4 regions of the Paenibacillus sp. FSL K6-0276 genome follow, and region 1 is predicted to be linked to each of the others. Evidence: riboswitches for the same ligand, from Rfam matches in the RefSeq annotation. Region 1 holds a riboswitch; each other region holds the start of a gene.
What was found. A riboswitch is a leader RNA that binds a small molecule or an ion and turns the genes downstream of it on or off. The one in region 1 is predicted to bind cobalamin.

Region 1 (2,206 bases):
CATCATGAAATCGGATGCTTTAGCTTTTTGTGCGGTTTGGATGCGGAAGCGATGAAGAAGTCCTTCCAGCGCAATATCCATATAATGATTTAGATCTTCATAGAAGCCAGCTTCGTCTGCGACGGTACGTCGGCCTGTTACTGTGCCGTGTGCCAGACCGAGCCGAACCAGATTCAGTGTATTAAAGGAAAGGTTGCCCTTCCCGGAGCAATGATTACGCCCAAAACGGTCACCGAGCACTCGGGTTCGGCAGCCCATTGTAGCAAATTCCGTATCAGGATCACTTGGATCATAATACTGCAAGTTGAGCGGAGCGTCTAGATTAGCAAAGTTCGGATACAGTCTGCGTGCAGAACATTCAGCTGCTTTTAGGAACAATTCATAGTTGGGATCGCCCTGCTGTTGATTGACCCCTTGCTTACATTTGAAGATTTGAATCGGGAACACGGGTGTTTCTCCGCTTCCAAGTCCATTCATAGTTGCGGTTAGCAGAGAACTGATCACAAGCTGGCCTTCTGGTGAAGTACAAGTCCCGTAGTTGATGCTGGTAAACGGTATTTGACCACCGGATCGGCTGGACATGGTATTGAGATTATGTACCATGCTTTCTGCCGCTTGCAGGGTTTCGATTTCGGTTTCCTTTAGTGCATAACGGAATGATTTCGGATATAACTCGGCTAGATCGGTCCGACTCATTGTGATTTCACCCAAAGATTCACCAGCTTGTCCTTCTTCAAAGTATTCCAGACCCTTGCGGAACAGCTTGGCGAAGGATTTGGTTACATAAGGCGCTAGATCATAGTCGAGTTTATTGGCAGATACGCCGCCATATTGAGCGTTTTGCTGGGATTGAAAAATGATCGCTACCAGTGACATAGCTGTCATTATTGAGTTTGGGGGACGAACACTGCCGTTGCCGGTGTTGAAGCCTTCGCGGAGAAGCTTATCAAACGGGATAAAAATGCAGTTGGTCGTTCCAATCGCGTATTGATCCAGATCATGCACATAGACGACATTGTCATCAATGGCCTGCACTAGCTGCGGTGGCATCGTAAAGTTACGGGCGTACCATTTCGAATATTCACTGCCGAACTTGCTCATTTTACCGGAGAAGCTCTCTCCGTTCAAATTGGCATTCTCGCGCAGTAGGTCCAAATCCCGGCTGTCGATAATATCGCGCCCTAAATCAATGAGCTCTTCTAAAAGAACTTCTCGTGCATTTGTTGTACCGTTAAATTGTCTCTCCAACAACGTCATTGTATAGCTCTCCTCTCAGTATAAAAGAAAAACATCTATCGTCCTATCATTAAGAAGTGGACCGCTATAAGCGGCTGTATATTCATTCTGATCTCATAAAAAAAGCATCCCCTAGCGAGGATGGCAGAAAATGCCCGATGCGTTATGTAAATATCCACACGGATATTTGCAGTGGTCTCTCAGAAGATGACCGCATGCGGACACCGTTCCTGTTCCTCGCAGGCATTCATAGTTGGTGTCGTCGAAACAGGCAGGTCTCCTGGCTTCCGTAGGACCTCTCAGCGCCTTCCCAAGGGCTATCTTAACCCTCAGTGGCTTTTGCCGGGAGATCTGTCCTTCTTAAGCTTCTAAAAGCTTGAGAAGGACATCCGGTTACAGTGGCGGGACCGCAGCGGATTCTCACCGCACTTCCCTATTAAGCTCTAAATCCGATAAAGGATCAAAGCGCCTGTCTCCACTATATTTTGTTGTCGTTAGATAAAAATAACCCAAGATGTTGTGTTTGTAAATAGTTTTTTAGAAAACCCGCGCAGAGAGTGGGTTCTTCAAAAGTACTCCACAAATGATCCACAGGCTGTCCATAAGTAATCCACAATTGATCCACAGGCACGTGGAAAATGATTCATAAATTGTCCGAAAAGATGCCACAAAGAGTCCATAAATGTAGTGCAGACGACCCTAGAATTTACTTAAGAAAAACTACCCTTAGCCGAAGCTATATTTCGGAGTGCTCGTAGGAAAAAGAGGGGATCATCATACTGCTGACTTGGTTTGTGGGAGAGCGGTGGAGTTGTTACAATAGAAGGAGACACATACTTTAAATTTCGAGGAGGTATTCTCATGCCTATTGCTGAAGTAACCGTTATTCCGATTGGAACAGGCAGTACCAGTCTTAGCAGCTATGTTGCAGAAATGCAGCGAGTGTTGAAGACGGTAGAAGGGATTACTT
Region 2 (2,206 bases), 510 kb from region 1:
TCCAATTCTGCTGACACTACTGATGGAACGGCAGAAGGTGCAGACGCTACTAACGCAGTAGTCAATGCTTCTCCGTCTCCTTCGCCTTCATCTGATGCGGAGGACAACACAGTTGTGCCTTCCGCGACAGCTGTCACAGAAGGAGTACACCCATCCTATCAGGTGGAGGTTACCCTGGAGCCGGGAGCGACAATCGTTCAGAAAAGCATGATCAAGGCTGGTAGATTTACGTTGATCGTAGATCCTGCTCCAAACGATACGCCGAATGTTGATTCAAGTGCTGAACCATCGGCAACTGCAAGTCCGGAAGGAACAGCTGAATAAAGGAATTTCTGAATAGCAGGACTATACCGAAAGGTTTGGTTCTGCTATTCTTTTTTGTTACTCATACAAAGCTTTTCTATAGACATGCTGTGGATTAATAGATATGATTATGAATATCACAATAAGATACTACATATTGGAAAAGGTGCAGACTCTCTAAACCGGAGTTTGCTTAAAAGGGAAGTCCGGTGTAAAATTCCGGCGCGGTCCCGCCACTGTACATGCGGAGCGTTTCTTCTATAAACCACTGTTCTGAAGTAAGGACGGGAAGGTGGAGAGCAGCGATGAAGCATTAGCCAGGAGACCTGCCTTTTTCATGAGCGTTTCTATTCTTCGTGGGGTAAGAATGTGGAACATATACAGATAGACTGTGTGGTCGTAGAGTTTCAAGCGCCCCAGCCTCGATTTGTTATCTTCCCGGGCCGCCCTTCATAGGGGCGGTCTTTATGTTGTGCGCTCTTATTCCAAAATATAAGAAAGTATAAGTTTTGCATCTATACTTCCTTATATTTCTCGCATATACGCTTACCGTCCTTATAAGGACGCCGAAGGCGTATATGCTTGTGTAGTACCCATTCCTTTATAGAAAGAGGTTGAACAATGAAGACAATATTCTCCTCCAAGTTTTTTGTACTTGGACTGGCCCTATTCATGGTCATTTCGATTCTAGGAACATCTCTTGCTCCTGCAGGAACCATCTTCGCAGAGGCGGGTGTTAGCACTGGGCAGGAAGCATCCAGTGATTCAGTTACTAATGCGGAGCGGATTAATGTTGCGGATGCGACCTATACGGCTGCAGAATTTATTCTAAAGGGTGGCTTGCAGTCAGATTGGCAAGCCATTGGACTAGCTCAAGCAGGATATAAACTGCCTGCGAGTTATAGCCTATCCCTTGAGAAAAAGGTGAAAGATGCAGAGGGAAATTTCGCGAACGTAACGGATTATGCGAGAATCGTACTCGCAGTAAGAGCAATTGGTGCCGATCCTACCAGCTTTGCTGGAAGCGGAACAGCTCCTGGCTATAATTTAATAGAGAAGATCTATAATCATGACAAAATCAGTGGACAGAAACTTAATAATCCAGTATATGCTTTGATTGCACTGGATTCTGGCAAATATAACATTCCATATAACGCAAAATGGACTGTGGATAAGCTCATTGCTGAGATTATTTCTAAGCAAAATCAAGATGGTGGCTTTGCCTTAACGACAGGCGCGAGCGAGCCTGATATGACAGCGATAGCTTTGGCCGCTCTAGCGGCACATAAGAGTAATCCGGAAGCTTACACAGCAGGACTACAAGCTGTGGCTTGGTTGTCCAATGCTCAGGATAGCCATGGAGGTTACGGAGATAGTGCTGAAAGCGCAGCACAAGCTATTCTAGGTCTTACATCCTTCGGTGTAGATCCAAGTGGATTAGAATATACCAAGAATAAAGTAAATCTGATCGGTAACCTACTAAGCTACCGTCTCGCTGACGGAAGCTTCGCTCATAGCCGTGGTGGAAGCAGCAATGTTCTAGCCACGGAGCAGGGTCTTCAGGCGCTTGTTGCCTACAATCTGCTCTATAAAGGTAGTAACAGCAAGCTATACGATTTTTCTAAGTCATCCGTTCAGAGTGCCTTAATCTATGCTCCTGTTACTGTAGAAGGTCCTAATAGTACATTAGCACAGGGATATGTATATGCCGGAAACGCACTTGGAGCACTGGAGAAGCTGGCACTTCAAACGAACTTGCCGATCACGAATCCATCCGGTGCTTATGTCACAGGAATTGGAAACGTTCTGGGCGGAAGCTATGGCGGTTATGATGGATGGATGTATATCGTATCCCGTGGTGGTCAATGGATCAATCCAGATGTTGGAATGAGCGATTTTGCGC
Region 3 (2,206 bases), 380 kb from region 1:
GGACATTGATCATGACATAAAGCTTGGCGTCCAGCCGACAACTTCTTCGACACGGTCGAGGTAAGCTTTTTCTATGGTGTAGTTCGGTGCTTCGCCTATGTGTGAATCCCAATTGATCGGAATTCGGATGCTTTTGTAGCCTTGTGCGGATAAGAAAGATTTCTGGATTCGAGTAGTCATTGAATTCTCCTTTGTAAGATAATTTTTGAGGATGCTTAAATCTGGCCTTGCCTCAGTACTTAGTGGTTAGATGAAAACGAACACCTCCATTATTTTTTTGTTAACGCTTACCAAATACCCTAACATAGAACATTTCTAGTGAGTGCCTTACTAATTTGTGGTAAATTCATATATGAATTAGTGATTTCCATTTATCTTAATGTGATGGAGGATGGTTTTGAGCTGAGAGAAAAAGAGTATATTGTGGTTAAAATGATCTGATATTCAATAGGATTATCGCCAACTACTTGTTATATAAAAAACAAATATTACATGACAAATGCATACATATTAGATATGATGGAGCATGGAAAATTTAATATTAGCAATAGGTGCCAATTATGAATGTTTCGGAAATACAATCATAGATTGGTTAAATGGAAAGCGGGTGTGAATCCCGCGCGGTCCCGCCGCTGTGAAAGAGGAGTCCTTGCAAGGTACCACTGGGAAACTGGGAAGGTAGCAAGGGTGATGATACTTGAGCCAGAATATCTGCCTATTTCTGTTACACCATCAAACTCTACGAGCGATAGAGAGGTGCTTGATATAGTATTTGCAGCTATTATTGCGCTTCACTATCTTAAACCTCTTAACGTTTATGTTGAGTGGTTTTTTTGTATTGTTAAATAAGTTTACTCTGTTTTTTATCATAGGAAGTGAAGGGAAGGGTTAAGAAAAAATGAAGAAAAATAAGTTTTTAGCTTGGTTACTCATTGTAGCTGTATTTATCACTACATTCTCTACAAGTATAGTTCCGGCTCATGCGGATGGAGCAACATCTACACTTAAAGGATACGTAACTGTATCTGTAGAAAAATTCACATTGGGTCAAGGGTATATTAAGGAACCTATTAAAGTTCCGTTCTACGAAGGGGACAATGGCGCATCACTAATAACACGTGCGCTAGGAGAAGGTAATTATAGAAATTTCGGAAGTATAGATAGTGGTTTTTATTTATCTGAAGTTAAAGATAGTGGCAGAAGTGAAGGGAATATTCCACAATATATTTTAGATATGATTTCGGCCGATGGGAATACAGTCGGCACTAAAGCAGACCCAGAGTGGTTGAGTCAGTTTGACTATACCTCCATGTCGGGTTGGATGTATGCCGTAAATAATGAATTTCCTCAGTTCGGGATGACTGATTATCAGCCTCAAGACGGTGACATCATCCGAACACAGTTCACCACTTATGGCTATAGTTCTGATCTTGGTGGCTGGGGAGAACCTCCATTTCCATTTGCCAATAAGGATGCTTTAACTGCGAAAATCGCAGAAATTAACAGTGACCCGAATAAAGAAAGTATTTTGGACAGAACAGTAGTACAAAAGGCAGTTTACCAAGCTTATTCAGCGCTCGAAAATATGGAAAGCTCTCAATTAAGTGTAGATCATGCGCTTGTCGAGCTTACCAATTCTTTAGATATAGAGCCACCTGTTATTACTGTAAGTGGTATTCAGGATAAACAGGAAGTATCCGATAAAGATTTAAGTTTCAGAGTAGCTGTCACAGATAATGTATATAACGGTATCATTCCAGTAGTGAAACTAAATGGAGTCGCTCTATCTGCTACTAATGGTGAATATAAGGTTTCTCTTAACCCAGGTGGTAATGTAATCACTGTAACGGCAGTAGACGGAGCAGAAAATAGAGCAACGCAAACTTATCAAATTACCTACAAAATAAATGCTACAACTGGAGTAAATGAACAGTTAGATAAGAGCCTTGCTTATATTCTAAACACCGTAAAGAACCCGTCATTTGGAACAGGTAGCGGAGAATGGTCAATTCTTTCTCTAGCACAGGTCAACTACGAAGTGCCAAGTGGTTATTATGATCTCTATTACAACAATGTGGCTAAGAAAGTAACAGAATTAATGAAGTATGGAAAACTCGATGCTACTAAAAGCACAGAGCATTCCAGAGCGATTCTAGGACTTACCTCTATCGGAAAAGATATCACGAATGTTGCAGGGTATGATCTA
Region 4 (2,206 bases), 2.2 Mb from region 1:
CTGTCAGCGCAGCAGTAGCTTCTCCGGTACCCTCTAAGGCTGCAGCAATCAGGCCAAGCTCACTAAGCTTCTCATCAGCAAAGGCTAAAGCAGCCTTGACGGTTGTCTTCAGCTTCACCTCACCCTGAACGGTGACCGGAACATGCAGCAAACTGCATGAAGGTTGTAGAATAAGACGATCAAGCGGTACATGTACACTTAGCTTCTCTATTAGCTGTAGCTTAGCATCCAGATCCGAGCGCCAAATGTTGCGACCGTCAATAATCCCCGCTCCCAGCCATTTATCCTCAGGCCAGCTAAGACGTTCAATCGACGCCAGATTCGTTCCGCCATCATGGACAAAATCTAGTCCCAAACCTTGTACCGGAAGCTTGAACAATGCCTCCAGCGGTTCAGCAGCTTCAAAGTAAGTCTGCAGAATAATATTCAAGCCTGGCACGGATTCAGCAATTTCTGTGTATATCAAATTAAGCAATTCCAATTCTGAAGTGCTTATTCCTGTAACAATCGCTGGTTCATCGATTTGTACCCAGCTTACCCCTTCTTGCTTCAGTTCCTGCAACAACTGAACGTAGCCTGGAAGAAACCGAGCGGCAATCTTCGCAATATCCGCAGCTGCAAAACCTTTTGACAGCTTAAGGAAGGTATAAAGGCCTAAAATCACAGGTTTACCCTCAATCCCCGCCTGGGATTTGGCAAAACGATAAGCTTTCAGTGGTTTATTCTCGGTCAGACGCGGCGTTTGTTCACCGATCTCTGGAACGATGTAATGATAGTTCGTATTGAACCATTTAGTCATCTCGCAGGCGGTAGCCTCCGCATTTCCTCTAGCCATCGCAAAATAAAGATCAAGCCCAATGTCGCCACCATCATACGCATAACGTGGAGGTACGATCCCGAACATTACAGCCGTATCCAACACATGATCGTAGAATGTAAAATCATTTACTGGAATTAGCTCAATTCCTGCCATCTGCTGAGTCTTCAAATGCTGAAGCTGGATTCCTGCCATTTCAGCACGGAACTCTTCCTCATTTATTTTTCCCGCCCAGAAGGCTTCCAACGTTTTCTTCCACTCGCGGTTTTTTCCGATTCTTGGATAGCCAAGATTGCTTACTTTTACTTTGTTCGTCACTTTGCAGCTCTCCTTCTCCATCTTCTTATTTTGGACTCGATATCACTTGTATTCCTATAAAAAAGAGCGCCCTTCCCTAAAAAAGTCAAAGGGAAAGACGCCCATGATATACCTATGGCTAGCGTCTAACACCTTCCTATCTTCCGTAGGTGAAGCAGTGCTGTTGAAACAGGCAGGTCTCCTGGCTAGCGGTGTCAACATCCTTAGCAGTCTTCCCAGCAGTAGTAAATTGCCAGTGACATATGTTGCTATGGACTCTTCCGTTACAGTGGCGGGACCGCATCGGCTTCGAACCGAATTTCCCTATTAAGCCTACCGGACTACTAATTCCCGGCAAGCACCTGTCTCCGATATTGTCAAGCTAAAACGCCTTCGGCGTCCTTTTAAGGACGGTAAGCGTTTATGCGAGAATTATAAGGATAAAGTGAAACTTTTACTTTATCCTTATAATTAATAAAGTATGTGTCTTAATCTGATGTCATCATACGTGAAAGCCCCCATAATCTGCAATAGATTACGGGGGCTTCTGTTATATCGATTCCTTATAACGGATTTAGAAAAATACGAAATATACTACAGCAGCAAGTATTATCCGGTATATAGCAAACGGTAAAAGCTTGATCCGGTTGATCAGTTTCAAGAAGAAACGCATCGATAACAGCGCAAACACAAAGGCGCTGATAAAGCCTGCGATGAAGAACGGTAGAGCATCCATGGTGAAATATTGCCAGTTCTTCATCAGCGAGAGTAGACTGGCGCCTGCCATGATTGGAACAGCCATAATAAATGTGAAATCAGCAGCAGCGCGATGACTCATACCAAGGAGGACACCACCAGAAATCGTCGACCCGGAACGTGAAAATCCCGGCCATAACGAGAAGCATTGGACCAGACCAACACCTAGCGCCTGCTTGTATGTAATCTGATCAACACTCTCCGTTTGGATCTTCTTAGGTCCAAACAGATCCGCAATAATCATTAATACAGCACCGACTACTAGACCGATTAACACTGTTGATGTAGAGAATAAGTGCTCGTCAATATAATCATTAAACAGAACGCCCAGCACAC

Region 2: linked by a shared signal. The riboswitch ahead of MHH52_RS04560 (DUF4430 domain-containing protein) and the one ahead of MHH52_RS02390 (anaerobic ribonucleoside triphosphate reductase) in region 1 are both predicted to bind cobalamin.
Region 3: linked by a shared signal. The riboswitch ahead of MHH52_RS03945 (S-layer homology domain-containing protein) and the one ahead of MHH52_RS02390 (anaerobic ribonucleoside triphosphate reductase) in region 1 are both predicted to bind cobalamin.
Region 4: linked by a shared signal. The riboswitch ahead of metE (5-methyltetrahydropteroyltriglutamate--homocysteine S-methyltransferase) and the one ahead of MHH52_RS02390 (anaerobic ribonucleoside triphosphate reductase) in region 1 are both predicted to bind cobalamin.

The regions. Positions count from the first base shown of each region.
Region 1 is NZ_CP150276.1:517,598-519,803, forward strand. It holds gene MHH52_RS02390 (anaerobic ribonucleoside triphosphate reductase) at 1-1,257, opposite strand, end outside; cobalamin riboswitch at 1,489-1,724, opposite strand; gene MHH52_RS02395 (MTH1187 family thiamine-binding protein) at 2,098-2,206, shown strand, end outside.
Region 2 is NZ_CP150276.1:1,022,608-1,024,813, forward strand. It holds gene MHH52_RS04555 (glycosyltransferase) at 1-324, shown strand, start outside; cobalamin riboswitch at 451-652, shown strand; gene MHH52_RS04560 (DUF4430 domain-containing protein) at 925-2,206, shown strand, end outside.
Region 3 is NZ_CP150276.1:902,275-904,480, forward strand. It holds partial or broken gene MHH52_RS03940 (cellulase family glycosylhydrolase) at 1-153, opposite strand, end outside; cobalamin riboswitch at 533-734, shown strand; gene MHH52_RS03945 (S-layer homology domain-containing protein) at 899-2,206, shown strand, end outside.
Region 4 is NZ_CP150276.1:4,453,352-4,455,557, forward strand. It holds gene metE (5-methyltetrahydropteroyltriglutamate--homocysteine S-methyltransferase) at 1-1,135, opposite strand, end outside; cobalamin riboswitch at 1,289-1,495, opposite strand; gene MHH52_RS21085 (undecaprenyl-diphosphate phosphatase) at 1,689-2,206, opposite strand, start outside.